One region of the Xanthobacter sp. AM11 genome, then DNA from elsewhere that is predicted to be linked to it. Evidence: predicted binding sites of a transcription regulator. Region 1 holds the regulator's gene; the other holds the start of a gene.

Region 1 (15,166 bases):
CGCGGGGGCACGCGGGAAGGACGATCGCGGCGGACACGACGGGCGGGCGTGCCCGACGGCACGCGCCCGCAGGCTCCGTGGCACGCGGACCGGCTGCCGCCCGAAGGCGCCGGAACCGGAACGCGGCGTGGCACGCGGGAGGCGCCCGTGTAGCATAGGCGCCGGGCACAAGGAACATGGGCACGGGAGACCCGGGCGGCCATGGGCGCGGGGCAGCAGGGCGGCGAAGGGCAGGGCGGCAGGAGGCCGGACGGCGCGCGCGCCGCCGGCTCTGCCGCCGTCTCTGTGGGCGCACCGGCTTCGGGCACCATCCTGGACGTGGCGGGCGTGGCGGGGTTCGGTGCGGGCTGGCGGCCCGGCCTCCCGAGCCTGCGGCCGGCCCTGGCCGGCCTCGCCCGGCGGATCGGCGCCGATTTCTCGGCCGAGGCGACGTCGGGCCGGCTCATCCTCTGGCTGCCGGCAGCCTATGCGTTGGGAATCCTTTTCTATTTCGCCGCGGCGCGGGAGCCTTTCCTGCCGGCGGTGCTGCTCCTCACTTTGGCCCTTAGCGCCCTTGCGGTGGCGGCGCGGGCGCGGCCGGTGGCGTTCGGCGCGCTGGTGGCGCTGGCATCGGTGGCCGGCGGATTCGCCACCGGGGGCGTGCGCACCGCCTTGGTGGCGCGGGAGGCCATCGCGGCGCCGGCGGGTCCGGTGCGGCTCGTGGGCTTCGTGGAGAAGGTGGAGCATCGCACCACCGGCGACCGCATTCTGCTGCGGCTCGACGGCGGCGCCGTGCGCGGGCTTCATCCCGCCCCCGCTCTGGTCCGCCTCACTTTGCGCCGGGGCTGGGCGCCGCCGGTGGGCGCGCGGGTGAGCCAGCTCGCCCGCCTGCTGCCGCCCCTCGGTCCAGCCATGCCCGGCGCCCACGATTTCGGCCGCGGCCCCTGGTTTCGCGGCATCGACGCCGTGGGATACGGCCTGGGCCGGCCGAGGCCGGACCCGGGCGGCGCAGCGCCCGTGTCCGTCAAGCTGGCCATGCTGGTGGATGCCGCCCGCGACGGCCTCGCCCGCCGCATTCGCGCCTCCCTGACGGGCACGCCGGCGGAAATCGCCGTGGCCCTGGTGGCGGGGGACCGATCGGCCATCGCACCGGAGGTGGAAGAGAGCATGCGCGTGTCGGGGCTCACGCACATCCTGTCCATTTCCGGGCTGCACATGGCGCTGGTGGCGGGAACCCTGTTCGCGCTGGTGCGCGGCGCCCTGGCACTGGGGCCGGGGCTCGCCCTGGGCTTTCCCATCAAGTCCCTTGCGGCGGCGGCCGCGCTGGCCGGAAGCGCGGCCTATCTGGTGCTCTCGGGCAATGACGTGCCGGCCCAGCGCTCGTTCGTGATGACCGCCCTGGTTCTGGCGGGGGTGATGGCGGGGCGGCCGGCCCTCACCCTGCGCACGGTGGGCGTGGCGGCGGTGGTGGTGCTGGCCCTCACCCCTGAGGCGGTGCTGGAGCCGGGCACGCAGATGTCGTTCGCCGCCACCCTCGCCCTGGTGGCGGCCTATGAGCGGCTGCGGCCGCTGCGGGCGCTGCCGCGGCCGGATGGATTGGCGGGGCAGGCGGCGGTGTGGGTGGCGGTGCTGGTGGGCGGCACGGCGCTCACCGCCGTGGTGGCGGGGCTGGCGACGGCGCCCTACGGCATGTTCCATTTCCAGCGCGTGGCGCCCTACGGCCTCCTGGCCAACCTTGCCGCCATGCCGGCCGTGTCGTTCCTGGTGATGCCGTTCGGCCTCGTCGGCGTGCTCTTGATGCCGTTCGGGTTCGACCATCTCGCCTGGCCGGTGATGGGGCTGGGAATCGAGATCATGGTGGCGGTTTCCGATCATATCGCCGGTTTGCCGGGGGCGGACATGCGGGCGGCATGGGTGGGGGGCGCGACCCTCGCCGGCCTCAGCCTGGCGCTGCTCGGCCTGTGCCTCCTGCGCGGGGCGGCGGCGCTGGTGGCGCTCCTGCCCCTCGGCTTCGCCCTCGCCACCGCCGGTCCCGCCCCGCGGCCGGACCTGTTGGTGGCCAGCGATGCGCAGACGGTGGCGGTGCGCGGCGCGGACGGGCGGCTCTCCATCCTCGGGGCCCGCACCAACCGCCTGGTGGCCGAGCAGTGGCTGACCCGGGAGGGCGACCGCCGCACCGCCCGGGCGGGGGAGCTTGCCGCGGGATTCACCTGCGATGGGGAGGGCTGCACCGCGCCGCTGCCGGGGGGCGGCACGCTGGCCGTGTCGCAGCGGGCGGAAGGGCTGGAGGCGGACTGCCTGAACGCGCGCCTGGTGGTCACCCGCGAGACGCCGCCGGGCGACTGCCCGGCGCAGGTGCTGACGCCGGCGCTGCTGGCCCGCACCGGCACCCAGGCCTTCTACTTCCGCGACAATGGCTGGCACATGGAGCCCACGCGCACGCGCCGGGTGCAGCGCCCCTGGATGCCGCCCCTGCCGCCGGAGCCGGAGGCCACGGCAGCGCCAGACGAACCGGCGGAACTCGGGCCACCGGACGGGAGACCCGCGGAAAACGCGATGCAGGCGGACGCGTGGATGGAATGAGCCGGGAGCGGCGGGCGCCTCAGTAGCGGCGCATCAGCCCCACGAGGCGGCCCTGGATGCGCACGCGGTCGGGGCCGAAGATGCGGGTTTCATAGGAGGGGTTCGCCGCCTCCAGCGCGATGGAGGCGCCCTTCTTGCGCAGGCGCTTCAGGGTGGCCTCCTCGTCGTCCACGAGGGCCACCACGATGTCCCCGGTGTCGGCGGAATCGCATTTGCGGATGAGCACCGTGTCGCCGTCCAGGATGCCGGCCTCGATCATGCTGTCGCCGCGCACCTCAAGGGCGAAATGCTCGCCCGACCCCAGCATTTCCGGCGGGATGTTCAAATTGTGGCTGCGGCTCTGGATGGCGGAGATGGGGGTACCGGCGGCGATGCGGCCCATCACCGGCACCGTGACCGTCTGGCTGCCCTCCTCGTCCTCGGTTGCGGGGCGGACCCGCCCAAGGCTGCCCTCGATGACGGAGGGGGAGAAGCCGCGGCCGGCGGCGCGGGCGGAGGCGAGGCCGGGCGCCACGCTGTCCGGCAGGCGCACCACCTCAAGCGCCCGTGCGCGGTTGGGCAGGCGGCGGATGAAGCCGCGCTCTTCCAGTGCGGTGATGAGGCGGTGGATGCCGGACTTGGAGCGCAGGTCCAGCGCCTCCTTCATCTCGTCGAAGGAAGGGGGAACGCCGGTTTCCTTCAGCCGCTCGTGAATGAAGCGCAGAAGGTCGTATTGCTTGCGCGTCAACATTGTCCGCCCCCGTCTCAGCGCCTGTCCCGGCCCCGCAACCCACCTGCGGAAAACCGAAACAAATCATGAACACGTAATATCCGTTCCTTTTGTGTTCCGCAAGGGGTGAAGATGGCGTAAAGGCCGCCGCCGGCACACTTCAGTCGTCCAGCGGGATGATCTCGCAGGGGTCGCCGGCGCGGCCGGCCGGGGCGAAGGGCGGGCGGATCAGCAGGCAGTCGGCCGCCGCCAGCACGCTCAGCATGGCGCTGTCCTGGGAGGGGAAGGGCGTCACATGCACCGCGCCGTCGGCGGCGCGGGCCATGCGGGCGCGCATGAAGTCGCGGCGCACGTCATTGGCCGGCACATCCACCGCCAGCCGCGCCGGCGCGGTCTGCGGCCCGGGCGAAAGGTCTCCCTGCATGGCCCGCAGCAGGGGCGCCAGGAAGGTGAGGGCGCACACGTGCGAGGACACCGGATTGCCCGGCAGCCCCAGCACCCGCACGCCGGCGCGGTCGCCGAACATCAGCGGCTTGCCGGGCCGCAGCGCGATCTTGTGCACCGAGAGATCCACGCCTTCCGCGCGCAAGGCGGGGGCCATGAGGTCGTGGTCGCCCACCGAGGCGCCGCCGGAGGACACCATGAGATCGAATTCGCCGGACAACGCCCGCGCCACGACGGCGCGGATGGCGGCCAGGTCGTCCTTCACCAGGCCAAGGTCGGTCACCTCCGCGCCGGCACGCCGGGCCAGGGCCGCAAGGCCGAAGGCGTTGGACACCACGATCTCGCTGTCCGCCCCGGTGCCCTCACCCGGCAGCACCAGTTCGTCACCGGTCTGGATCAGCGCCACCCGCGGGCGGCGGGCCACGGGAAGCCGGGCATGGTCCATGGCGGCGGCGAGCATGATGTCGCGCCCGGTGAGGCGGCGGCCGGCGCGCAGGCCGGCGGTGCCGGCGGCGAAGTCGCAGCCCTTCAGGCGCACATTGCGCAAAGCGGCGGTGGGCTGGAGCGTGGTCACCACGTCGCCGTCGCGGCTGGTGTTCTCCTGGATCACCACCGTGTCGGCCCCCTCCGGCACCACGGCGCCGGTGAAGATGCGCACCGCCTCGCCCGGCCCCACGCGCCCGGCAAACGGCCGGCCCGCGGCCGATTCGCCGATCACGGAAAGCCGCGCCGGGATCTGGGCGATGTCGGCGCCGCGCACCGCATAGCCGTCCATGGCCGACATGTCGGCGGGGGGCTGGGTGCGCCGCGCGATGAGGTCGCGCGCCAGCACCCGCCCGGTGGCGGCCGAAACCGGCACCTCCTCCACCCCCAGGGCGGCGGCGCCGGCGATGACGAGGCCGGTGGCCTCCTCCACCGTCATCAGCGCCATGGCGCTGCGTCCATCTTCGGGGTGTTCACGCTCGTGCATCCTTCCATGGCTGGCGCGCCGCCTCACGCGGCCGGCGGATCGGCGCGGAAATGGCCGCTGCGCCCGCCGGATTTCTCCACCAGCCGGATGCCTTCAAGCCGCATGCCACGATCGGCGGCCTTGGCCATGTCGTAGATGGTGAGGCAGGCGACGGAGACGGCGGTGAGCGCCTCCATCTCCACGCCGGTCTGGCCGGTGGTCTTCACCCGCGCGGTCACCGTGAGGCCGGGCAGGGCGGGGGCGGCGGCGATCTCCACCTCCACCTTGGCCAGCATCAGGGGGTGGCACAGGGGAATGAGCTCATGGGTGCGCTTGGCGGCCATGATGCCGGCGATGCGCGCGACGCCGAGCACGTCGCCCTTCTTGGCATTGCCGGAAACAATGAGCTCCAGCGTGGCCGGCGCCATGACGACGCGCCCCTCGGCGAGGGCCTCGCGGGTGGTGGCGGCCTTGTCCGACACGTCCACCATGCGGGCGGCGCCCGTGTCGTCCAGATGGGTCAGGCTGGCCATGGCCGTGCGGTGCGCCCCGGAATCGCATTCAGATGTCGGGAAGATGGCGCCAGCCGCCGGCCCTGTCCACCTTGGGGCGCCGCTTTTTCCGGCGGCGGGGCCGGAGGCCCGCCCCCGCCGCGTCAGAGGGGAGCGCGCGTCAGCGCAGGCGGGTCCAGGTCTGCGTCTTGCAGAGCGGGGCCACCACGCATCCGCGCAGCTTCAGCGCATTGTCGCCATCAAGGGTGATCGAGCCGGAGTAGGTCTTGCCGTCCTCGGCATTGTAGATGCTGCCGCCGGTCCACTCCTTCGGCCCGCCGGAGAAACCGGTGAGGATGGTGACATTCTTCAGCGGGCGGTCGCGCAGCTTGGCATTGGCGTTGTTCACGTCCTTCAGGCCCGGATCGGCCTTGAGCCCGTCCGAGGAGACGAGGCGGCCGCAGAGGCTGGCGCCGCACTTGGAGATCTCCACCTGCCCGTTGCGGCTGGGAGTCAGCCACAGGCCGGTGGGATCGGCGGCACATGCCGGCCCCACCCCGGCCAATCCGAGCGCAACGAAGGCAACAAGAAGACGCATGTGCATGAAACTCCTCCCTGGAGAGCGAACCGGGCAGTTTCCACCGGCGCGCGGCATGGCCTCGTGGCGGGCCATCCTCTCCATTAAGGCGGAACTTCACGTATACGGCAAGCCTAACCCGCAATGAGCTGCGAGGTAGCGGATGCGACATCCTTCTGGCGCATCAGGCTCTCGCCCACCAGGATGGTGCCGATGCCCACGCGGGCAAGCCGCGCCACGTCGGCCGGGGTGAAGATGCCGCTCTCGCCGATGGCGATGCGGTCCGCCGGCACCCGGCCGGCGAGCTGTTCGCAGGTTTCCAGCGCGGTCTCGAAGGTGCGCAGATTGCGGTTGTTGATGCCGATGAGGCGGCACGGCAAGGCCAGCGCGCGGTCCAGCTCGGCGCCGTCGTGCACCTCCACGATGGCATCCATGCCGAAGGCGGCGGCGGCGTCCGCCAGGTCGCGGGCGAGGGCGTCGTCCACCCCGGCCATGATGATGAGGATGCAGTCCGCCCCCCAGGCCCGCGCTTCCGCCACCTGATAGGTGTCGTACATGAAGTCCTTGCGCAGCACCGGCAGGCCCACCACCGCGCGGGCCGATTTCAGATAGTCCGGCGCGCCCTGGAAGGAGGGCGTGTCGGTGAGCACGGAGAGGCAGGTGGCGCCGCCGCGTTCATAGGCGCGCGCCAGGGCCGGGGGGTCGAAATCCTCGCGGATCAGGCCTTTGGAGGGGCTCGCCTTCTTGATTTCGGCGATGAGCGCGGTGCGCCCCTCCGCCAGGCTCTGCGCGATGGCGCCGGCAAACGGGCGCACCCGCGGGGCGCAGCGGGCGGCAGCCTCGATCTCGGCCAGGGGATGGGCGCGCTTGGCCGCCGCGATCTCCTCGCGCTTGTAGGCTTCGATGCGGGTCAGGATGTCGCTCATTGGGCCGCCTCCGGCGCCACTTTCTCGGATATGGCCACCAAATGCTCCAGCCGGGCACGGGCGGAGCCAGTGTCGAGGCTCACCCGCGCCTGCTCCACCCCGTCCTTCAGGTCGTGCGCCCGGCCAGCCACCACCAGGGCCGCGGCGGCGTTGACGATGGAGACGTCGCGATAGGCGCCCGGGGCGCCGTCGAGCACCGCGCGCAGGGCCTTCGCATTGTGCTGCGCGTCGCCCCCCTTCAGCGCCTCCGGCGGGGCGCGGGTGAGGCCCACGTCCTCCGGGGTGATGGTGAAGGTGTGGATGCGGCCCTCGTCCAGCATGGCGATGTCGGTTCCACCGGAAATGGTGATCTCGTCCAGCCCGTCCGAGCCGTGCACCACGAACGCCTTTTCCGACCCCAGCGTCTTCAGCACCTCGGCCAGCGGCACGATCCAGGATTTGGCGAACACGCCCACCATCTGCCGCGTCACGCCGGCCGGGTTCGAAAGCGGGCCGATGAGGTTGAAGATGGTGCGGGTGCCCAGTTCCACCCGGGTCGGCCCCACATGCTTCATGGCCGGGTGGTGGGAGGGGGCGAACATGAAGCCGATGCCGGCCTCGGCGATGCAGCGGGAGATGCCGGCCGGGTCGAGGTCGATGCGCACGCCCAGCGCCACGAGCACGTCCGCCGCGCCGCTCTTCGAGGAGAGGGCCCGGTTGCCGTGCTTGGCCACCGGCACGCCGGCGCCGGCCACGATGAAGGAGGCGCAGGTGGAGATGTTGTAGGAGCCGGAGGCGTCGCCCCCCGTGCCCACCACGTCCACCGCCTCGGGCGGGGCTTCCACCGGCAGCATCTTGGCACGCATGACCGACACCGCCCCGGCGATCTCGTCCACCGTCTCCCCGCGCACGCGCAGCCCCATCAGCAGCGCGCCCATCTGGGAGGGGGTGGCCGCGCCCGACATCATGGCGTCGAACACATAGGCGGCCTCGTCGCGGCTCAGGCTCGCGCCCGTCGCCACCTTGCCGAGGAGGGGTTTGAACTGGTCCATGTGGTGTCCTCAGCCCTTCGCCTGCTGCGCCTTGAAGGCTTCGGCGATGTCCAGGAAGTTCTTCAGCAGGGCGTGGCCGTTCTCCGAGGCGATGCTCTCGGGGTGGAACTGCACGCCGTGGATGGGCAGCGTCTTGTGGGCAAGGCCCATGATGAGCCCGTCCGCCGTATGCGCCGTCACCTCCAGCGCGTCCGGCAGGGTCTCGCGCTTGACGATGAGGGAATGGTAGCGCGTCGCCTGGAACGGGTGGTTGATGCCCCGGAACACGCTTTTGCCCTCGTGCAGGATCTCGCTCATCTTGCCGTGCATGGGGGAGGGCGCGCGCACCACGTCGCCGCCGAACACCTGGCCGATGGCCTGGTGGCCGAGGCAGACGCCGAAGATGGGCACCTTGTCGCCGGCCCCGGCGATCAAATCGCAGCAGATGCCCGCCTCGTTGGGGGTGCAGGGGCCGGGGGAGAGCACGATGGCGTCGGGCTTCTCGGCCAGCACCTCCTCCACCGACACCTTGTCGTTGCGGTGGACGGTGACGGTGGCGCCCAGTTCGCCCAGATAGTGCACGAGGTTGTAGGTGAAGCTGTCGTAATTGTCGATCAGCGTGACGGTGGTCATGGCGTGTCCAAGCGGGCGTGAGAAGCGTGGGAGCGGGCGGTTTGCGGAAGGCTTACCCCTCCGACGTCCGCGTTTCAAATTCCGCGCCCCTTCGCCATCGACACCACACCGCGAGCAGAATGAGCGCAAGCGCTGCCGGAAAGGTTGCGACGCTGGTAAAGCCAGCAATAATCAGCCCATCAACCATGCCATGCAGCACGCGCTCGCCGAGTGTTGCCGAGGGCATCAAACGGTTAAGATAGAGCGCCGCGGCCGCGATCGAAAGCAGCCAGGCGATGCCGAAGGTTCCGATCCAGGCCGCTACGGCAGCGCGGCAGCCGCCGCCAGCAGAAAAGCGCCCGTGACGTACGGCAAGCCAGCGCCAAAGAGGGACGACGAGCACCGTCATGATCGCGCCGAACGCGATCCCGGCCGTCTCCCTTGGCGGCCGGTCCAGCCGCTCCGCAAGCCAGTAGAACGCGAGTGAGGGCAAGGCGTAGGCCAGGAGGCCGGCGGCGAGCGTGCCGTCCCGCGTCAACTCCCGCAAAGCGGGCGGGAGCGGCACCGCCACGCTCATCCCCTCACTGCCCCTTGCCGGCGCGGGCGGCGAAGCGCACGGCTTCTTCGCCGGCGCGGAACAGGGCCTTGGCCTTGTTCACGCATTCCTGCTGCTCGCTCTCGGGCACGCTGTCGTAGACGATGCCGGCGCCGGCCTGCACATACATGCGCCCGTCCTTGACGATGGCGGTGCGCAGCACGATGCAGGTGTCCATCTCGCCATTGGCGCCGAAATAGCCGATGGCGCCGGCATAGATGCCGCGCTTGTCCTTCTCCAGCTCGTCGATGATCTGCATGGCCCGCACCTTCGGCGCGCCGGAGACGGTGCCGGCGGGGAAGCCGGCGGCCAGCGCGTCGATGGCGTCGAAGCGGGTGTCCATCGCGCCTTCCACATTGGACACAATGTGCATCACCTGGCTGTAACGCTCGATGAAGAAGGAATCCGTCACCTTCACCGTGCCCATCTGCGACACCCGGCCGGCATCGTTGCGGCCGAGGTCCAGGAGCATCAAATGCTCGGCGCGCTCCTTGGGATCGGCGAGCAGCTCGGCGGCCAGCGCCTCGTCCTCGGCATGGGTGGCGCCGCGGCGGCGGGTGCCGGCGATGGGCCGCACCGTGACCTTGCCGTCGCGCAGCCGTACCAGGATTTCCGGCGAGGAGCACACCACCGAGAAGCCCTCGAAATTCAGATAGACCAGGAACGGCGCGGGGTTCACCCGCCGCAGCGCCCGGTAGAGGGCGAAGGGCGGCAGGGTGAAGGGGCTCTCGAAGCGCTGGGACAGCACCACCTGGAAGATGTCGCCGGCGCGGATATAGTCCTTCGCCTTCTCCACCATGGCGCAGAATTCCGCGGCGCTGGTGTTGGAGACGGCGGCCACCTCGCCGTGGAACGGGTCCGGCGCGGGATGGGCGATGGAGCGCTCCAGTCCCGCCACCACCTGGTCGAGCCGTTCCAGCGCGGCCTCCCAGGCTGCGGCCGGGGCGAGGCCCTCCTTCGGGCGCACCGGGGTGACGGCGGTCAGCTCGTCCTTCACCGCATCGAACACCACCATCACCGTGGGGCGGATGAGCAGCGCCTCGGGCACGCCGATGGGGTCGGGCTTGGCCGGGGCCAGCTCTTCCATCTGTCGCACCATGTCGTAGCCCAGATAGCCGAACACGCCCGCCGCCATGGGCGGGGCGCCCTCCGGCAGGTCGATGGCCGATTCGGCCAGCAGCGCCCGCAGCGCCTGAAGCGGCGGCTCGGGGCAGCGGACGAAGGCGGACCGATCGGCGGCGGGGGTGCGGTTGATCTCCGCCACGTCGCCGGAGGCGCGGAAGATGAGGTCGGGCGCAAGCCCGATCATGGAATAGCGCCCGCGGGCCTGGCCTCCCTCCACCGATTCGAGGAGGAAGGCGTTGGGCGTGTCGCCCGCGAGCTTCAGGAAGGCCGAGACCGGCGTTTCCAGGTCGGCCACCAGGGTGGTGGAAACCACCTGCGCTTCACCCTTGAGGTAGCGCCGGGCGAAGAGGTCGAAATCGGAAGGGGCGTTCACGGCGCGCCGCCTCAGTTCGCCGGGCTCGCGCCCACCGCCTGGGCGAAGACGCGGTCGTTCACGGTCACCCCGATCTCCTTCTGGAGCGCCCCGAGATATTGCAGGAGAACATCGTTCTCCACCTGCCGCGAGAGCTCCGCGGCGACCCGCGTGGTGTCGGGCGTGACGGCGGGCACGGCCACCGCTGTCACCTGGAACACCACCCGGCTCGGCTCCGTGGCGGCGAGGGCGATGCCGAAGCCGCCGTCCTTCACGTCGAACACGCTGGCGATGCTCTCGGTGCTGAAGGGTCCGGCGGCGCGGCCGCGCCGCAGCTGGTCCGCGCTCTGGAGCGCGAGCCCGGCCTGTTCCGCCACCTGGGCGAGGGCGGTTCCGGCCTGGGCCTGCTCCAGCAGCGCCTTGGCCTTGGCCTCGACCGCCGTCTCGGTTTCCGCCTCGGTCCAGCGGGCGGTGACGGCGGCCTGCGCCTCCTCGAAGGTGCGGTCGCGGGCGGGGGTGATGGAATTGGTCTCGTACCAGATGAAGCCGCCGTTCTGCGGCAGCTGGATGGTGTCCGTCTCCACCCCCGGCTGGGCGGCGAAGGCGCCGGTGATCACCTCGGTGCCGCCGGGCACATCCACCGCCGCGCCGGCCGGGTCGCGGCCGGAGCGGTCCACCGCGTCGAACACCTGGAGGGTGAGCCCCAGCTTCTGCGCCGTCTCGCCGAGGGTGGCGCCGGCCGCGCGCTCGTCCTCCACCAGATCGTGCTTGTCGAGAAGGGCGCGGCGCGCCTTGTCGAGGCGCAGGGCCTCCACGATCTCGCCCTTCACCTGCTCGAACGGGCGCTGGCTGCCCGGCTCGATCTTGCCGACGCGGACGATGGCGGTACCGAACCGCCCCTCCACCGGCGCGCTGACGGCGCCCTCGGCGAGGGAGAAGGCGGCGGCCGCGATCTTCGGATCGAGGATGGCGGACTTCGCCACCAGCCCGAGGTCGGTGTCCGCGGCGGTGAGACCACGGGCGGTGGCGATGTCGGCGAAGCTGGCGCCTGCCTTGATCTTGGCGTCCGCCTCCGCCGCATCGGCGGGATTGGTGAACACCAGTTGCTGCACGTCCCGCCGCTCGGGGGTGCCGAAGCGGGCGGGGTTGTGCTCATAGTCCGCCTTAGCCTCGGCGTCGCTCACCGTCTCGGTGGCGGCAAGGCCGGTGGGGGTGAGGGCGAGCACCGACACCTTGCGATATTCCGGGGCGCGGAAGGCGATCTTGTGGGCGTCGAAATAGGCGCGCAGATTCTCTTCCGTCGGCGCCGGCACGGCACCGGCCGCGGCGGGGGTGACGAGAATGTAGGACGCGGAACGGGTCTCGCCCTCGAAGCGGCTCACCGCATCCAGCAGCACCTGCGGCACGGCGATGCCGGCGCCGAGGGACTGCAGCACCTGGTCGCGCACCGCGCGCTTGCGCTCGGCGTCAACGAATCGCTTCTCCGTCAGCCCGTTGGAGCGCAGCAGCTGCTGGAAATAGGCGGGATCGAAGGCGCCGCCGCCCGGCGGGCGGAAGGCGGGATTCTCCGCGATCTCCCTGGCGATCTGCGCATCCCCCACGGCGAGCCCGAGGCGGGCCGCCTGGGCCTCCAGGGTGGCGTCGGCGATCATCTGGTTGAGGATCTGCCGGTCGAGCCCGAAGGCGCGCGCCTGCTCGGGCGTGATGCCGCGCCCGGCCCGCCGGCTGATCTGCTGCAGCTGGTCGAGATACTGCTGGCGGAACGCCTCGGCGGGAATGTCCGTGTCGCCGACGCGCGCCACCGTGGTGGCGCCGAAGCCTCGGAAGACGTCGGCAATGCCCCAGACCACGAAGCTGAGCGTGAGCAGGATGAGGAAGATCTTGGCGATCCAGCCGGAGGCGCCCTTGCGGAGTGTCTGAAGGACCATCGTTCATTCGTTCGAAGAGCGCCGGGGGCCGGCGCGGAAGCGGCGCATCATAGGGAGGGGGAGGGGGGGCCGCAACGGCGCATGGTCGCACCCTGTTTCGGCCGGCTTTCCGCTCTGGTAGGTCACGACACACGCCTCATGCACACGACCAAAAATGGAGGGGATCCATGCCGCCGCGCCGCGTCCTGATTGCCGGCAACTGGAAAATGAACGGCCTGCGCAGCGCGCTGGGCGAGATCGAGGCCATTGCGGCGGGCTATGACGACGCGCTGAAGGCGCGGGCCGACCTGTTGGTGTGCCCGCCGGCCACCCTGCTCATCCCCGCCGGCGAGCGCCTCGCCGGCTCCGGCGTGCTGCTGGGCGGTCAGAACTGCCACCCGAGCCCGGGCGGCGCCCACACCGGCGGCATTTCCGCCGAGATGCTTCAGGATGCGGGCGCCTGCGCCGTCATCGTCGGCCATTCGGAGCGCCGCACCAACCTTTCGGAAAGCGACGCGGTGGTGATGGCCAAGGTGAAGGCCGCCTGGTGCCGCGGCCTGCTGCCTTTGGTCTGCGTGGGCGAGACCGCCGAGGAGCGCGACGCGGGCGCCGCCGTGGAGGTGGTGACCCGCCAGGTGCGCCAGTCGGTTCCCGACGGCTGCACCGCGGCCAACATGGTCATCGCCTACGAGCCGGTCTGGGCCATCGGCACCGGCCGGACCCCCACGCCGGAGGATGTGGCGCAGATCCACGGCACCATCCGCCGCATCCTCAAGGAGCGCTTCGGCGCCGAGGCGGACGGTATGCGCATCCTCTACGGCGGCTCGGTGAAGCCCGACAATGCGGCGGTGCTGCTGGCGGTGCCGGACGTGGACGGCGCGCTGGTGGGCGGGGCGAGCCTGAAGGCTTCGGATTTCCTCGCCATCGCGCGGGCGACGCCCTGAGGGGGTGCCGTCAGCGGACCGGCGGTGAAGCGGAAGTGGATTTCCTTCCAGGCGTCGTATTTCGCCACCGGCAGCTCCCGGTAGGGCGCGCACCGCTCCACGGCAGCAATGGCGTTCGCAGCGGCTGGCTTCAGCAGGGCGGGATCGGTGGCGGACGCGCCGACCGCCTGCGGCGGCCCATCGAGGCTGCCGTCCGGCCGGAACCTGATTCGCAAGGGAATGCCGGCGCGGCGCCCGGTTGCCCGCGCCGGCCCGGCTCAGAACGTGACGAGGTTGATGAGCTGCTTGATGAGGCTCACTTCCTCGCCGCTGGTGGGCGTGGTCTGCGAGACGAAATCAAACACCTTGCCGTCCTTCAGCCCATATTGGGCGACGCGGCTCACCCGCTTGTTCTTGTCGAAATAGACCACCAGAACCTTCTGCTCGGTGATTTCCGGCTTCAGGAAGGCCACTTTCTGGGCGGTCTGTGAAATGTAGAAGAAGGCCTCGCCATTCACCGTGGCGACGGTGGAGGGCGTGCCGAGCACCAGCAGCACCTGCTCCTGGCTCGACCCGACGGGCACCTGTTCGAGCGCGCCTTCCGCCAGCACGTAGCCGCGCTGGTAGGTGCGGGTGATGCCGGAGACGCCGGACGTGGCGACCGTATCGCTGCAGCCGGCAAGGGCGAGGGCCACGAGGACGAGCCCGGCGCTGCCGCGCCGCCAGCCGGTTCCGCTCTGCGTATCATTCATCTGCTGTGACGCCACACGCTTCCCCATCGTTTCCCGCGCCGCTCCGGCATGCGGCAATCCGGCGTGCCGGAAGATGCCGCGGACCGCACCGCAATGTCGCCGGCGACCACCCCGCCGGCCCCTGCCCCTTGCAACGGCGCCCCCGGCGCGTTACGCCCCCGGGGCCGGCCGTCACCGTCGTGCCCCTGTCACCTTCGGCCCGTCAAGCCTTCGGATCGCGATGTTCAAACTGTTCCGCTCCGCGAAGACCCGAGCGACTATCGAGCGCCTCTACGGCGCGATCGTGGCACAGTCGCGGCGACCGGAGTTCTATTCCGATTTCGGCGTTCCAGACACCATGGAAGGCCGTTTCGAAATGGTGGTGCTCCACACCGTGCTCGCCTGCCATCGCCTGAAGGATGGCGACGAAGTGGCGCGGGCGCTGGCCCAGGACGTGTTCGACGCCTTTGCCGCGGACATGGACCGCACCCTGCGCGAGCTGGGCGTGGGCGACCTGACCGTGCCGAAGAAGATGAAGAAGATCGGCGAGGCCTTCTACGGCCGCGCCGCCGCTTATGATGCCGCGCTGTCCACGCCCGGCGACGACGCCCTTGCCGTGGCGGTGGCCCGCAATATCCTCGATCTGGGGGCGGGCGCCCCGCCGCCGGCGGCCCGGGCGCTCGCCGCTTATGTGCGCGCCGCCGCCGACCGCCTGCGGGAAACGCCGTTCGACGTGCTGGCCCGCGGCGATTTCATCCTGCCGGGCCCGATGCGCCGGGAGAGCGAACAATGACCGACCTTCCCTATTCCCACGTGGTCGCGGTGGGCGACCTGCCGCCCCATGGCCTCGCCCTGGAACTGGTGCCGGACGCCGCCGCCTGCGCCGCCCTCGCACGCCATGCCGGGGTGTTGGCGGTGGAGGGCCTGAGGGCCAGGCTGCATTTCGCCCCCGAGGGCGGGGCAGGGGTGCATCTCACCGGCGAGCTGGTGGCCACCGTGCGCCAGGCCTGCGGCGTGACGCTGGAGCCGTTCGACACGCCGGTGCGCGAGGCCATCGACGTGCATTTCGTACCTCAGGGCACCGCCCCGCGGGAGGTGGACGAGGAGAGCGAGCAGGACCCGCCGGACGAGGTGGTGGACGGCCGCATCGATGCCGGCGCACTGGTGGGCGAGTTCCTCGCCCTCGGTGTCGATCCTTATCCGCGCAAGCCGGGCGCCGTGTTCGAGCCCCCCGCCGAGGACGTGGCCGCCCA
Region 2 (15,166 bases), 270 kb from region 1:
GGGGCGTTGGCGAGCACCTTTTCCGGGCAATGCCCGTCGGTCACCACATCCTCGCGCATGGGCAGCTCCACCGGCACCACGCCGGTGAGGGGCTCGACCCCGGAGACGTCGAGGTCCGCCAGTTGCTCCACGAATTCCAGGATGGCGTTGAGTTCATTCTGAAGGTGGCCGAGCTCGTCTTCGCGCACCGAGATGCGCGCAAGATGGGCCACCCGGCGGACGGTCGCCTGATCGACGGACATGATGCGCTCCCAAAAGCTGACCGCCGCTATAGCAAGGGGTATGCCGCGGTGGAAGGGTTTGCCGGGGAAAGAGGCGGGTGGAGACGCAGCCGTCGCACCCCCGCAAATGCGACATGGAACGACGCGGGATGTCTCTCCGCGGCCCGGGCGCTCGCCGGCAACCGGGCTACCCCTCCCGCACCGCGTCCAGGAACTGGCGGCCGTAGCGGTCCAGCTTAGCCTCGCCGATGCCGGAGATCATGCCCAGCGCCTTCATGGAATCGGGCTTCAGCTCGGCGATGGCCATCAGCGTGGTGTCGTGGAAGATGACGTAGGGCGGCACGCCCTGGGCGCGGGCAATCTCCAGGCGCAGCGCCTTCAGCCGCTGGAAGCGTGCCTCGTCGGCCGGGTCCTGCAGGGCGGGACGCGGCCCGCGGCCCCCGCCGCCGGTGCGCGCCGGCCGCGCCCGCGCCTCCGCCTTCAGTTCCACCCTTTCCTCGCCGCGCAGCACCGGCCGGCATTTCTGGGTGAGGCCGAGGCCGCCGTGGCCCTCCACATCCACGCTCAGATGACCCATGGCCACCAACTGGCGGACCATGGCGCGCCATTCATCGCGCGAGAAATCCTTGCCGATGCCGAAGGTGGACAGCTTCTCGTGGCCGAACTTCTGCACCTTGTCGGTGGCCTCGCCGCGCAGCACGTCGATGACATGGCCGGCGCCGAAGCGCTCTCCGGTGCGATAGACGCAGGACAGCAGCTTGCGTGCCGGCTCGGTGCCGTCGAAGGTGCGCGGCGGGTCCAGGCAGGTGTCGCAATTGCCGCAGGGCTCGGGAAGATCCTCCTCGAAATACTTCAGCAGCACCTGCCGCCGGCAGGATGCACTCTCGCACAGGCCGAGCAGGGCATCGAGCTTGCCCCGCTCCACCCTTTTCCGCGCATCCGGCGCATCGGAGGCGTCCACGAACTGGATCAGCTTGGCCACGTCCTCCACGCCGTAGAGCAGCAGCGTTTCGGAGGCGAGCCCGTCGCGGCCGGCGCGGCCGGTTTCCTGGTAATAGGCCTCGATGCTCTTGGGCAGGTCGAGATGGACCACGAAGCGCACGTCCGGCTTGTCGATGCCCATGCCGAAGGCGATGGTGGCCACCATCACGATGCCCTCCTCCTTCAGGAAGCGGTCCTGGTGGCGGGCGCGGGTGTCGGCGTCGAGGCCCGCATGATAGGGCAGCGCCAGGCGGCCCTCGGTGGCCAGCATCTGCGCCGTGGCCTCCACCTTCGCCCGGCTCATGCAATAGATGATGCCCGCCTCGCCCTCGTGCGCATCCAGGAACGCCTTCAGCTGGGTGCGGGGGTTGGACTTGGGCGCGATGCGGTAGCGGATGTTGGGCCGGTCGAAGGAGGAGAGGAACACCCGCCCCTCCTCCAGCGCCAGGCGCTCCACGATCTCCCGGCGGGTGGGGCCGTCCGCGGTGGCGGTCAGCGCCATGCGCGGAACGCCCGGGAAACGCTCGTGCAGCACGAACAGCTGGCGGTATTCGGGCCGGAAATCGTGCCCCCACTGGGACACGCAATGGGCCTCGTCGATGGCGAACAGGGACAGGCGCGCGCCATCCAGCAGGGTGAGGAAGCTGTCGGTGAGCAGGCGCTCCGGCGCCACATAGAGCAGGTCCAGCTCGCCCATGGCCAGCGCCCGCTCCACCTGCCGCGCCTCGCCCGGCGGCAGGGAGGAATTGAGCATGGCCGCCTTCACCCCCAGCTGGCGCAGGGCCTGCACCTGGTCATGCATCAGCGCGATGAGCGGCGAGACGACAATGGCCGTGCCCGGCCGCACCAAAGCCGGCACCTGATAGCACAGGGACTTGCCGCCGCCCGTGGGCATCAGCACCAGGGCATCGCCCCCGGCCGCCACATGCTCCACGATCTCCTGCTGCCGGCCGCGGAAGGTCTCGTAGCCGAAGACGGTGCGCAGGACCTGGAGCGGGGCGGAATCGGTGGGGGCGGCGGCGGGCATGGCGCCTTATAGTCCGACGCTGGGCCGGGGCAATGCGCAATGGGCGCGCAAGCGCCGCGCCTATCGGCGGCCCGCCGCCAGCAGGATGGCCGCGCCGCCCACGAGGATGCCGGCCGAAACGCGATCCGCGATCCGGGTGAAGCGGCCCTTGAGGGCCGACCGGGCATGGTCCGCCACCACCGCCCACAGCACGTCGCCCACCAGTGCGATGCCGGCGAAGATGGCGGCGAGCAGCGCGATCTGAGGCACCGGATTGGCGGTGTCGGTGACGAACTGGGGCAGGAAGGCCGCGTGGAACAAAAGCGTCTTGGGATTGGCGAAGGCCACCGCCAGCCCGCGCCCGAACGCCGCCCGCGCCGAGGGGGCCGACGCTTGCGCCCCCACCCCGGCACTGCGCCATTGCAGCACCGCGAGCCACAGGAGATAGGCGGCGCCCGCATAGCGCACGAGATCGAAATGACGGGAGAAGGCTTCCACCACATAGGCGAGCCCCGCGGCCACGAGGGCCAGCTGGGCGATGAGGCCCACATTCACGCCCGTGGCGGTGAGGATGCCGGCCCTGCGCCCGTGCTTCAGGCTGGTGCCGACGATGAGCGCCACGTTCGGCCCCGGCGTGGCGGCAAGGGCGAGGCAGGCGAGCACGAACAGCGCGAGGCTTTCCGCCGAGATCATCCGTCACTTCCCCTGCCTGCGGCTCCGGCCGGCCCAGCGGCCACCGGCGTTGTGTGGTCGCGGTTCACGCAACCGGGCGAGCCGCGCCGGCTGCGATCCCGCGCACGGCCCGAAGTCCGGCACCCGAAAGTCCGGCACCCGAAGTCCGGAGCCCTATACCAGCGCCCCTGGCCCCTGACCGGCGCCGAGAGGGCGCGCTCCGGCGCCGAGAGGGCGCGCTCCGGCGCCGCGCGGGCTTGACCACGGGCCATGAGCCAGGCTCAGGGGCTTTGGTGCTACGCCTCCGGCGCCTCGCCGGCCGCATCCTCGCCCTCGGCGCCGGCATCGTCGCTGATGTGCTCCACCGAGACCACCCGCTCGCCCTCCGCCGTGTCGAACACGATGACGCCCTGGCTGGCGCGGCCGACAATGCGGATGCCGTCCACCGGGCAGCGGATGAGCTGGCCGCCGTCGGTCACCAGCATGATCTGGTCCGCGTCCTCCACCGGGAAGGAGGCGACGAGGCGGCCGTTGCGCTCGTTCACGGCCATGGCGACGATGCCCTTTCCGCCGCGGCCGGTGACGCGGTATTCATAGGACGAGGTGCGCTTGCCGTAGCCATTCTCGGACACGGTGAGGATGAACTGCTCCAGCGCGCTCATCTGCGCATAGCGCTCCTGGCTGAGCTGGCCGGAGCCGCTCGCGCCCTCCTCCTGCTCCACCTCGGCGCTTTCGCCCGCCTCGCCCCGCAGGGCGCGGCGCATCTTGATATAGAGGAGCCGCTGGTCGGCCTCCGCCTCCACATGGCGGATGATGGCCATGGAGATGATCTTGTCGTCCTCTTCCAGCCGGATGCCGCGCACGCCCACGCTGTCGCGGCCCTTGAACACGCGCACGTCGGTGACCGGGAAGCGGATGCAGGCGCCGGCTGCGGTGGTGAGCAGCACGTCGTCATCCTCGGTGCACAGGCCCACGTCGGCGATGGATTCGCCGGGCGCCAGCTTCATGGCGATCTTGCCGTTGCGATTCACCTGCTGGAAATCGGTGAGCGCATTGCGCCGCACGGTGCCGCCGGTGGTGGCGAACATGATCTGCAGCCGGTCGTTCTGCTCGCCATCCTCCGGCAGCAGCACCACCGAGGTGATGCGCTCGTCCTGCTCCAGCGGCAGGATGTTGATGAGTGCCTTGCCGCGGGCCTGGGGCGCCGCCAGGGGCAGGCGCCACACCTTGAGCTTGTAGACCTGCCCCTTGGAGGAGAAGAACAGCACCGGCGCATGGGTGGAGGCCACGAACAGGCGGGTGACGAAATCCTCGTCCCGCGTCTGCATGGCCGAGCGGCCCTTGCCGCCGCGGCGCTGCGCCCGGTAGGTGGAGAGCGGCACGCGCTTGATGTAGCCGGCGTGGGAGACGGTGACCACCATCTCCTCGCGCTGGATGAGGTCTTCATCCTCCAGGTCGCCGAAGCCCTCGACGATCTCGGTGCGGCGCGGCGTGCCGAACTCGGCCTTGATGGCGTTGAGTTCGTCGCGGATGATGGCGCGCATGCGCGGCCGGCTGGCCAGGATGTCGAGATAATCGGCGATCTCGGCGGCGAGCTTGTCCAGCTCGTCGGCCACCTCGTCCCGGCCGAGGGCGGTCAGGCGCTGCAGGCGCAGATCGAGGATGGCGCGGGCCTGCACCTCGGAGAGGCGGTAGGTGCCGTCGTCGTTGAGCTTGTGGCGCGGGTCGGCGATCAAAGCGATGAGCGGGGCCATGTCCTTGGCCGGCCAGTCGCGCCCCATCAGCGCCTCGCGCGCGCTCGCCGGGTCCGGCGCCGTGCGGATGAGGCGGATCACCTCGTCGATATTGGCCACCGCGATGGCGAGGCCCACCAGCACATGGGCCCGGTCGCGGGCCTTGCGCAGCAGGAACTTGGTGCGGCGGCTGATGACGTCCTCGCGGAAGGCGATGAAGGCGGTCAGCACGTCGTGCAGGGTCAGCACCCCCGGCTTGCCGCCGGACAGGGCCACCATGTTCACGCCGAAGGAGGTCTGCAGCAGGGTGAGGCGATAAAGGTTGTTCAGCACCACGTCGGCTTGCGCGTCGCGCTTGATCTCGATGACCACGCGCATGCCGTCGCGGTCGCTCTCGTCGCGGATCTCGGAGATGCCCTCGACGCGCTTGTCGCGCACCAGCTCGGCAATCTTCTCGATCATCGTCGCCTTGTTCACCTGGTAGGGAATCTCGGTGACGATGAGGGCCTCGCGGTCCTTGCGGATCTGCTCGATGGCCACCTTCGCCCGCATCAGCACCGAGCCGCGGCCGGTGAGATAGGCCTGGCGGATGCCGGTGCGGCCGAGGATCAGGGCGCCGGTGGGGAAGTCCGGGCCGGGCAGCAGATCCAGCAGCGCCTCGGGCTCCAGCGTCGGGTCGTCCAGCAGGGCCACGGTGGTGTCGATGATCTCGCCGAGATTGTGCGGCGGGATGTTGGTGGCCATGCCCACGGCGATGCCGCCGGCCCCGTTGACCAGCAGGTTGGGGAACTTGGCCGGGAGGACGGTGGGCTCGCTCTCGGAATTGTCGTAATTGTCCTGGAAATCGACGGTGTCCTTGTCGAGGTCGTCGAGCAGGCTGCCGGTCACCTTCTCCAGCCGCACCTCGGTGTAGCGCATGGCCGCCGGGGCATCGCCGTCCACCGAACCGAAATTGCCCTGGCCGTCCACCAGCGGCAGGCGCATGGCGAAGGTCTGCGCCATGCGCACCAGCGCGTCATAGACCGACTGGTCGCCATGGGGATGGTATTTACCGATGACGTCGCCCACCACGCGGGCGGACTTGCGATACTGCTTGTTCCACTCGTAGCCGTTCTCGTGCATGGAGAACAGGATGCGCCGATGCACCGGCTTCAGGCCGTCGCGCACGTCGGGCAGGGCCCGGGCGACGATGACGCTCATGGCATAGTCGAGGTAGGAGCGGGACAGCTCCTCCGTGATGGAAACGGGCCTGATGTCGGAGGGCGGCTCGCCGCCGGGCCTCGGCGTCTCGGGTTCGGCCAAAAGTCAACACTCTCGATGATGAAACGCGGTGTCCCCTTCTAGCCGATTCACCGTTGCGACGCCAGCGAAACCACCGCCGACGATCTATTTTTTCTTCTTTATTTTCAATGTCTTAAACATGACCCCGCGGGCACCCGGCGCACATTTTGACCCTTTTGCGTCAGAATGCCCCGCGCCGCCCGAAAAGCACGGCACGCGCCGACCCGCCGGGAAACGTCCGGCAGCCATCCTCTCGGAATGAAACGAGGCCCGGACCATCATGCGGACAGCCCCCGCGTCGCGCTGATCGCGGAAGGACCTGCGGAGCCGGACCCCGCCGATCCGCCGGATGCCTCAGAACGGAATCTCGTCGTCCATGTCCGTGGACGCAGGCCGGCTGCTGCCGCCGCCCGCCGGCGCGCCCGCCCGGCGCCCGCCGCCCGACTGGCCGCCATAACCGCCCCCGCCGAAGCTGCCGCCGCCCGAGCCGCCGCCATAGCCCACATTTCCGCCCATGGGGCTTGCCGAGCCGAAGTCCGAGCCGCCGCCGAAGTCGTCGGCGCCAGCGCCGGCGCCGCCCTCGCCGCGCCCGTCCAGAAGGGTCAGCTCGCCGCGATAGGGCCGCAGCACCACTTCCGTGGTGTAGGTCTCGCGCCCGTCCTTCTCGTATTTGCGGGTCTCAAGCTGGCCCTCGATATAGACTTTGGAGCCCTTCTTCAGGAAGCGCTCGGCCACGCCCACGAGATTTTCATTGAAGATGACCACGCGATGCCATTCCGTGCGCTCGCGCCGCTCACCGGAGGCCTTGTCCCGCCAGTTCTCCGACGTGGCGATGGACAAATTGCACACCCTGCCGCCGTTCTGGAACGACTTCACCTCGGGATCCCGGCCGAGATTGCCGATCAGGATCACCTTGTTGACGCTGCCGGCCATCCTCGCTCTCCACTCTTCACCGATCGGGCGCAGCACCCTAGCCGGGCCGGCGACGCATGCGAGCCGCAAACGGCGTTGTCCACCGCAAAGGCTGGCCTGTGCACGCCCCCGGCACATTTGTTCCGCAAATGTTCTATACACGCCGCCCGCAGGATGCAAGATGGACCGTGACAGCCGACACTGGATTTTTGACTCGCGCACAACGATTGTTCTTGATATGTTCTCTACCGCATTGCACCCGGTGGACTACATTTGGGCCATGACCATGAGTGAATTTGCAGCGCTTCGATGGGATATCGCCGCCGCGGGAGGCGGCAGGAAAGAGTTCGTCCTCGGCCAGGACGGCCGGGGTGCCGCCCGCGAGGAGGCGCCGGGCGCGGGCCCATTCCACCGGACCGCACGCGCTGCCATGTTCTCCACCATGTTCGCCACCGCCGCCGGCACGCTTGCCATGCTGAAGGCGGCCTTCCCCTTGCCCTGATCGTTCGGCGCCGGCCGCAAGGCTTGCGTGCGCCCCAGGATGTTCATGTCTGATCGTGCTTCCTCCCGGCGTGCCACGCTCGACGCCGCCAATGCTGCCCGCCGCGATGCCCGCACCCTCTCGGTGCGCGGCGCGCGCGAGCACAATCTCAAGAATGTGGATCTGGAGATCCCGCGCGACGCTCTGGTGGTGTTCACCGGCCTGTCGGGCTCCGGCAAGAGCTCCCTTGCCTTCGACACCATCTATGCCGAGGGCCAGCGCCGCTATGTGGAGAGCCTTTCCGCTTATGCCCGCCAGTTCCTGGAGATGATGCAGAAACCGGACGTGGACCAGATCGACGGTCTCTCGCCGGCCATCTCCATCGAGCAGAAGACCACCTCGCGCAACCCGCGCTCCACGGTGGGCACGGTCACCGAAATCTATGACTACATGCGCCTGTTGTGGGCGCGCACCGGCATTCCCTATTCCCCCGCCACCGGCCTGCCCATCGAAAGCCAGACCGTCTCGCAGATGGTGGACCGCACCCTGGCGCTGCCGGAGGGCACCCGCCTGTTCCTGCTCGCCCCGGTGGTGCGCGGACGCAAGGGCGAGTACCGCAAGGAGCTGGCGGAATGGATGAAGAAGGGCTTCCAGCGGGTCAAGATCAACGGCGCCTTCCATGAAATCGCCGAGGCGCCGGCCCTGGACAAGAAGTTCAAGCACGACATCGACGTGGTGGTGGACCGCATCGTCGTGCGCGCCGATCTCGCCCAGCGCCTCGCCGACAGCTTCGAGACCGCCCTCGCTCTGGCCGACGGCATCGCGGTGGCCGAATTTGCCGACGAGACGGACGAGGCGGGGGCGCCGCGCCGCATCCTGTTCTCGGAAAAGTTCGCCTGCCCGGTGTCCGGCTTCACCATTCCCGAGATCGAGCCGCGGCTGTTCTCGTTCAACAACCCCTTCGGCGCCTGCCCAGCCTGCGACGGCCTCGGCGTGGAGCAGACCATCGACCCCGACCTCGTGGTGCCGGACAAGGCGCGCTCCCTGAAGCAGGGCGCCATCGCCCCCTGGGCCAAGTCCACCTCGCCTTATTACGGGCAGACCCTGGATGCGCTGGCCCGCCATTATCATTTCAAGCTGAACGTGCCTTTCGCCGACCTGCCGGAACAGGCGCGGCAGGTGCTGCTCTACGGCTCGGGCGACGAGAAGATCACCTTCGCCTATGACGACGGGCTGCGCGCCTACGAGACCCAGAAGACCTTCGAAGGGGTGGTGCGCAACCTCGACCGGCGCTGGCGGGAGACCGACAGCGACTGGGCGCGCGAGGAAATCTCCAAATATTTCTCCACCGTGCCCTGCAAGACCTGCTCCGGCTTCCGGCTGAAGCCGGAGGCCCTCGCGGTGCGGGTGGCGGACCGGCATGTCGGCCAGGTGGGCGAGCTTTCGGTTCGCGCCGCCGCCGGCTGGTTCGAGGCGCTGCCGGCGCAGCTCTCGGCCAAGCAGAACGAGATCGCCGGCCGCATCCTGAAGGAGATCCGCGACCGGCTGAAGTTCCTGCTGGACGTGGGGCTGGAATATCTCACCCTCGCGCGGGCCTCCGGCTCCCTGTCCGGCGGCGAGAGCCAGCGCATCCGCCTCGCCTCCCAGATCGGGTCCGGCCTCACCGGCGTGCTCTATGTGCTGGACGAGCCCTCCATCGGCCTGCACCAGCGCGACAACGAGCGCCTGCTGGAGACGCTGAAGCACCTGCGCGACCTCGGCAACACCGTCATCGTGGTGGAGCATGACGAGGATGCCATCCTCGCCGCCGATTATGTGGTGGACGTGGGCCCCGGCGCCGGCATCCATGGCGGGCGCATCGTGGCGCAGGGCACGCCCGCCGAGATCCTCGCCAACCCCGCCTCGCTCACCGGCCGCTATCTCACCGGCGCCCTTTCGGTGGGCGTTCCGGCCCGGCGCAAGCCCAATCCCAAGCGCATGCTGAAGCTCTCGGGTGCGCGGGGCAACAATCTGAAGAATGTCACGGCCGAAATTCCCCTCGGCCTGTTCACCTGCATCACCGGCGTCTCGGGCGGCGGAAAGTCCACCTTGCTGCTGGACACGCTCTACAAGGCGGTGGCCCGGCGCCTCAACGGCGCCAGCGAGGCGCCGGCGCCGTTCGACAGGCTGGAGGGGCTGGAGCACCTGGACAAGGTGATCGACATCGACCAGTCGCCCATCGGCCGCACCCCGCGGTCCAACCCTGCCACCTATACGGGCGCCTTCACGCCGATCCGCGAGTGGTTCGCCGGCCTGCCGGAGGCCAAGGCGCGCGGCTACGGGGCGGGGCGCTTCTCCTTCAATGTGAAGGGCGGGCGCTGCGAGGCCTGCCAGGGCGACGGCGTCATCAAGATCGAGATGCACTTCCTGCCGGACGTTTATGTCACCTGCGATGTCTGCAAGGGCAAGCGCTACAATCGCGAGACGCTGGAGGTCACCTTCAAGAACAAGTCCATCGCCGACGTGCTGGACATGACGGTGGAAGAGGGCGCGCAATTCTTCAAGGCGGTGCCCTCCGTGCGCGAGAAGCTGGAGACGCTGCACCGGGTGGGCCTCGACTACATCAAGGTGGGCCAGCAGGCCACCACCCTCTCCGGCGGCGAGGCGCAGCGCGTCAAGCTCTCCAAGGAACTGTCCAAGCGCGCCACCGGGCGCACCCTCTACATTCTCGACGAACCCACCACCGGCCTGCACTTCCACGATGTGAAGAAGCTGCTGGAGGTGCTCCACGAGCTGGTGGAGCAGGGCAACACGGTGGTGGTGATCGAACACAATCTCGAAGTCATCAAGACCGCCGACTGGATCCTGGACCTCGGCCCGGAAGGGGGCGACGGCGGCGGCGAGATCGTGGTGACGGGCACGCCCGAGACCGTGGCTGAACACCCGCGCTCCCACACCGGGCGCTTCCTGGCCGAAGTCCTGGCCCGGCGGCCCATGGCCGCTCCGGCGGCGGCAACCGCGCCGGGTGCGACCCGGAAGGCCGGGAAGCCGGCGGGAAAGCCCACGGCCGCAACGGAGGTGGCGCCTGCGGACGCGGACCCTGCGGAGATGGATCTGGCGGAGATGGATCTGGCCGGGCTGGATCTGGCGGAGATGGCCGCAGCGGACCTTGCCGGGGGCGTGGCGGAGGCGCCGTCGACCCCTCCCACGGCGGCCGTGGCCGCCGCCTCGAAGGCGCCGCGGAAGAAGGCCGGCCAGGAGCCGGCCGCACCCGCGCCCGCGCCGTCACCCGCGCCGCGCGGCCGTCGGTCGGCGACGCGGCGCAAGGCACCCATGGCGGAATAGGGCTCCCCGATCCGGCTCGATCAACCGGATCGGGAAGGCCTGCGCCATTTCAGGAGAGTCACGGCCGCGCAGGAGACGTCAACCTGCGCTGGTGGATGCTGCGTGCATTCGTGGATGGCCATTCGGCTTTTCGCCACCCACGGCGTCCGGCCGGGACGGTGGAGCCGCCGGGAGATGCCGTGCAGCGCTCGGGCGGCCTGCGCGGCCCTCGCCCAGGCCGCCACCGGGCAGAAGCGTCCCGGACGGCTTGTGGCCGGGCACAAGCGCCGCGGCCAGCCTTCAGCCGGAGCGGACCTTCCGGTCCGCTCCGGGCGTCACTCGCAGTCGGGCGGTTTCAGCTAATCGGCAGGCCGGCGGACCGCCGGGAGATGCTGGCGCGGGTGCGGCGGAGCGCGCGGCCGATGCCGTAGGTCCAGGCCAGTTGCACGCGACCGCGCAACGTGAGCCGGAAGGACTCGTTCTGCGGCACGAACCAGGCATTGTGCCCGGTGCGCCGCACCAGACGGTAGCCGCTGCGGCGCATCACGCCGCAGGTTTCGCCGAACCGGTCGCGGTCGTCCACGATCACCAGGCGCGGCTTGTAGCGGGACAGGGTCAGCCCTCTCAACACATCGGGCTCGGCGCCTTCCACATCCACGGAGAGGAAGTCCACGCGCTCCACCCCCGCGTCCTCCAGAACGCTGTCGAGGGTGGCGGCCGGGACCTCGATCACCGTCTGGTTCGCGGCCATCTTCGCCGTGAACCGCACCGTGCTGCCGCCCCGCAGGTCGAGCAGCCGGATGGAACCGCGCGCAGCTTCCCCCGGAGCCACGCACGCGCACTGACGCACCCGGGCCTTGCGGCTACGGGTGAGATTCTCCGCAAAATCGGGCATGGGCTCCACCAGCAGCCCGTCCCACCCCACCAGTTCCAGATGGTAAGTCTGGCTCTGAAAAATCGGATCGTACGCGCCAACTTCCACGAAAAATCCAGGAGGTCCCTGGAAAAACGCCGAAATCAGACCGCGCTCCTCCTGCCCCGAAAAGACTGAGTCCGAGGCCACTGGCCCCAACGTCCCTTGGAAGAACATTTCTGATCCCCGTTCAAAGCCGCCCCCGCGGCTTCATCAGCTCAGACGTAAGTACCGCCGACACCGTGAGGGCGAAATCAGCCAGGGGTGGCAAATTTTAGTCGCGTTCGCCGGCAGCGGCAGCGCGCTGTCCGGTTCGGCGACCCACCCGCCCCTGCCCTCTTCATGCACGGAGCGCAATGCTGCAATGCTTATACCATTATATGGCAATGCAGCATGCAGGTATATCTTCTGATGCGAAAAGACAGGAGCGCCGCGTCGCTCCTGGCAGTCAAGGAGAAGGTCCATGTTCCTCTGGGGTTTGCTGGCTCGCCAGTTTCGCCGGTGGCAGGTCTACAATCGTACCGTCGCCGAGCTTTCGGGGCTTGATGATCGCAGCCTCGCCGACATCAACGTGTCGCGCAGCGAAATCCGCTCCGTCGCCCGCACTGCGGCAACCGCCGCCTGAGGTCAGACGATGCGGACCGCCGGCCGTGCCGGCGTGTGAGAATGGCCCCCACGGGGGCCATTTTCGTTGGTGGCGCCGCCCCCGGCACGAACTCTGAGGCCAGCTGGAAGGGGTTGAAGGTCGGCTTGCGCCTGTGGCACATACCCGCTCTTACGTCCGTGGAGCGTGCAGGGTGCGCGCCGGCCCGGACAGCCAGGAGGGCGAATGCCGGGCGAACGGACGAGCGAACCCGTGCATGTGGTCGGTGGCGGCCTTGCCGGATCTGAAGCGGCCTGGCAGCTGGCCACGCGCGGCGTGCCCGTGGTGCTGCACGAAATGCGCCCCGTGCGCGGCACTGAAGCGCACCTCACGCCCTCCCTCGCCGAGCTGGTCTGCTCCAATTCCTTCCGCTCCGACGATGCCGAGGGCAATGCGGTGGGGGTGCTCCACGCCGAGATGCGGCGCGCCGGCTCTCTTATTCTCGCCTGCGCGGACAAGAACCAGGTGCCGGCCGGCGGCGCGCTCGCCGTGGACCGGGAGGGATTCGCCCAGGCGGTGACCGATGCGCTCGCCAGCCATCCTCTGGTGGAGATCCGCCGCGAGGAGATCACCACCCTGCCGCCCCCGGAATGGGACAAGGTGATCATCGCCACCGGCCCCCTCACCTCGCCGGCGCTGGCGCAAGCGGTGCTGGACCTCACCGGCGAAAGCGCCCTCGCCTTCTTCGACGCCATCGCCCCCATCGTCCATTTCGACAGCATCGACATGGGCAAGGCCTGGTTCCAGTCGCGCTACGACAAGCCGGGCCCGGGTGGCACCGGGGCGGACTACATCAACTGCCCCCTCGACGAGGCCCAGTATCACGCCTTCGTGGATGCGCTGATCGCCGGCGAGAAGGCGCCCATGCGCGACTTCGAGGCTAAGACCCCTTATTTCGACGGCTGCCTGCCCATCGAGGTGATGGCCGAGCGCGGCCGCGAGACCCTGCGCTTCGGCCCCATGAAGCCGGTGGGCCTCACCAATCCCCATGCGCCGGACGTGAAGCCCTATGCGGTGGTCCAGCTGCGGCAGGACAACAAGCTGGGCACGCTTTATAATATGGTGGGTTTTCAGACCAAGCTGCGCCATGGCGAGCAGGCGCGGGTGTTCCGCGCCATTCCGGGGCTGGAGACGGCCGAGTTCGCCCGGCTCGGCGGCCTGCATCGCAACACCTATCTCAACTCCCCGCGCCTGCTGGACGGCACCTTGCGGCTGAAGGCGGACCCGCGCCTGCGCTTCGCCGGCCAGATCACCGGCTGCGAGGGCTATGTGGAAAGCGCGGCGGTGGGCCTCATGGCGGGCCGCTTCGCCGCCGCCGAGCGGCTGGGCGCGCAGATCGTGCCGCCGCCGCCCACCACCGCCCATGGCGCGCTGCTCGCCCACATCACCGGCGGCCACCTGGAGAGCGAGACCGAGGGGGCGCCGCGCTCCTTCCAGCCCATGAATGTGAATTTCGGCCTGTTCCCGCCGCTGGCGGAGGCCCCCAAGGGCGAGGGCGGCAAGCGGCTGCGGGGGGCGGAAAAGGGCCTCGCCCGCAAGAAGGCGATGGCGGTCCGTGCACTCGCCCACATGGCCGCGTGGCTCGACACGCCGGAAAAGGCGGCTTAAGAGGCGGGCATGCCACGCCTCATCAGCCCGCCGCCGCCCGTGGAATACCGCGCCGACCCGGCCCGTTTCGCCGTGGACACGGTGCTGAAGCGCGACGTCTTCTCCACCGTGGAGCGCGGCACCTGGACCGACGTCCAGGGCCGGCCCTGGCCCGCCGTGCGCCGCCGCTGGAACGAGGTGTCCGTCTGGCTCGCGCCCCTCGCCCGCCAGCTGGCCGCCTTCGAGGTGAAGGCCCTGGAGCGGGTGACCCGCACCGGCGTGACGACGCCGCTTCTCGCCGTGGGCGATCGCTTCCTCGTGCGCGGCTGGGTGGAGGGGGTGCCGCTGCAGATTGCGCGGCCGGCGGGCGACCTGCATTTCTTCCAGTCGGCGAAGGGCGCCCTGCACCTGCTGCACCGCGCCGGCTATGCGCATAACGACCTCGCCAAGCAGCAGAACTGGCTGCGCGGGGCGGATGGCGAAGCCTGGCTCATGGATTTCCAGCTGGCGCTGCCCATCAGCCGGCGCTGGAAGCTCGGCCGGGTGCTGGCCTATGAGGACCTGCGCCACCTTTTGAAGCACAAGCGCACCTATTGCCCGCAGGCGCTCACCCCCCGCGAGAAGAAGATGCTGGCCACCAAGAGCGTGCCCACGCGCATCTGGATGGCCACCGGCAAGAAGCTGTACCGCTTCGTCACCCGCCGCCTCATGTCCTATTCGGACACCGAGGGCCGCGGCCCGCGGGTGACGCAGGTGGGCCCGCGCATCGCCGCCGCCCTCGCCGCCCACCCAGCCGTGGCCGAGGTGCATATGGCGGATTTCCAGACGCTGGGTGGCAAGGTGGGCCTTTATGCCTTCGTGGCGCCGCGCCAAAGCGTGACGGTGGAGGCGCTGCGCGCCCATCTCGCCGCCGCCCTGCCAGATCGCCCCCACCTCGACCACCTCCAGCTGGTGGAAGCCCTGCCCCACGGCCCCGATGGCGCCGTGCGCGACGACCTCCTGCTGCTGGTGGCCCGCAACCAGATCGAGATGCTGGACCAATTGGCCGGATCGCCGGAAACCCGCGCCCTGCTGGCGCAGATCGCCCGCGGCCGGCTGAACCTGACCGATCGCATCACCCGCCCGGCAGCGTAGGGGGCGCCGTCGCGCCGCAAAGATGCGGCCGGCGCCTCACCGTTCAAGACCCGCGCGTTCTTCCCGCGCCCCGCACCGCGACGGGATTTGCCCGGAACGCCCCTCAGAACCAGGCCTTGCCCGCCGCCGCCCGGCGCGCCGCGCGCCAGAGGGCGAACTGGCGGCGGAAGGGGGAAAGCCCCGCCACCGCACGGAAGGGATCGGTGACCCGCGACAGGGCCTTCAGGTCCCCGGCCACCAGCGCCAGCGGCAGGTAGGGGGCGGCCAGCGCGGCGGCCGGCCCCAGCGCGCGGGCGGCA

What was found. Region 1 encodes LexA, which represses DNA repair genes until DNA is damaged. Its sites were predicted from a motif close to TGTTCNNNNTGTGTTCNG; they were not measured.
Region 2: ssb (single-stranded DNA-binding protein) is a predicted target of LexA. The motif match lies at 6,946-6,963, and genes of this name have one in related genera.

Annotation. Positions count from the first base shown of each region.
Region 1 covers NZ_JBLAOA010000001.1:3,318,681-3,333,846, reverse strand. The annotation lists gene ACI7BZ_RS15230 (ComEC/Rec2 family competence protein) at 202-2,562, shown strand; gene lexA (transcriptional repressor LexA) at 2,582-3,292, opposite strand; gene ACI7BZ_RS15220 (molybdopterin molybdotransferase MoeA) at 3,432-4,646, opposite strand; gene moaC (cyclic pyranopterin monophosphate synthase MoaC) at 4,709-5,197, opposite strand; gene ACI7BZ_RS15210 (DUF2147 domain-containing protein) at 5,337-5,759, opposite strand; gene trpC (indole-3-glycerol phosphate synthase TrpC) at 5,867-6,658, opposite strand; gene trpD (anthranilate phosphoribosyltransferase) at 6,655-7,689, opposite strand; gene ACI7BZ_RS15195 (anthranilate synthase component II) at 7,699-8,301, opposite strand; gene ACI7BZ_RS15190 (hypothetical protein) at 8,354-8,857, opposite strand; gene trpE (anthranilate synthase component I) at 8,862-10,373, opposite strand; gene ACI7BZ_RS15180 (peptidylprolyl isomerase) at 10,385-12,280, opposite strand; gene tpiA (triose-phosphate isomerase) at 12,448-13,203, shown strand; partial or broken gene tolA (cell envelope integrity protein TolA) at 13,236-13,418, opposite strand; gene ACI7BZ_RS15170 (outer membrane protein assembly factor BamE) at 13,461-13,934, opposite strand; gene ACI7BZ_RS15165 (ubiquinol-cytochrome C chaperone family protein) at 14,155-14,706, shown strand; gene ACI7BZ_RS15160 (YceD family protein) at 14,703-15,166, shown strand, end outside.
Region 2 covers NZ_JBLAOA010000001.1:3,052,890-3,068,055, reverse strand. The annotation lists gene gatC (Asp-tRNA(Asn)/Glu-tRNA(Gln) amidotransferase subunit GatC) at 1-242, opposite strand, end outside; gene recQ (DNA helicase RecQ) at 409-2,229, opposite strand; gene ACI7BZ_RS14080 (LysE family translocator) at 2,290-2,901, opposite strand; gene gyrA (DNA gyrase subunit A) at 3,177-5,915, opposite strand; gene ssb (single-stranded DNA-binding protein) at 6,249-6,827, opposite strand; gene ACI7BZ_RS14065 (hypothetical protein) at 6,988-7,308, shown strand; partial or broken gene uvrA (excinuclease ABC subunit UvrA) at 7,354-10,263, shown strand; gene ACI7BZ_RS14055 (FkbM family methyltransferase) at 10,946-11,572, opposite strand; gene ACI7BZ_RS14050 (DUF1127 domain-containing protein) at 11,967-12,128, shown strand; gene trmFO (methylenetetrahydrofolate--tRNA-(uracil(54)-C(5))-methyltransferase (FADH(2)-oxidizing) TrmFO) at 12,333-13,754, shown strand; gene ACI7BZ_RS14040 (serine/threonine protein kinase) at 13,764-14,867, shown strand; gene ACI7BZ_RS14035 (phytoene/squalene synthase family protein) at 14,971-15,166, opposite strand, start outside.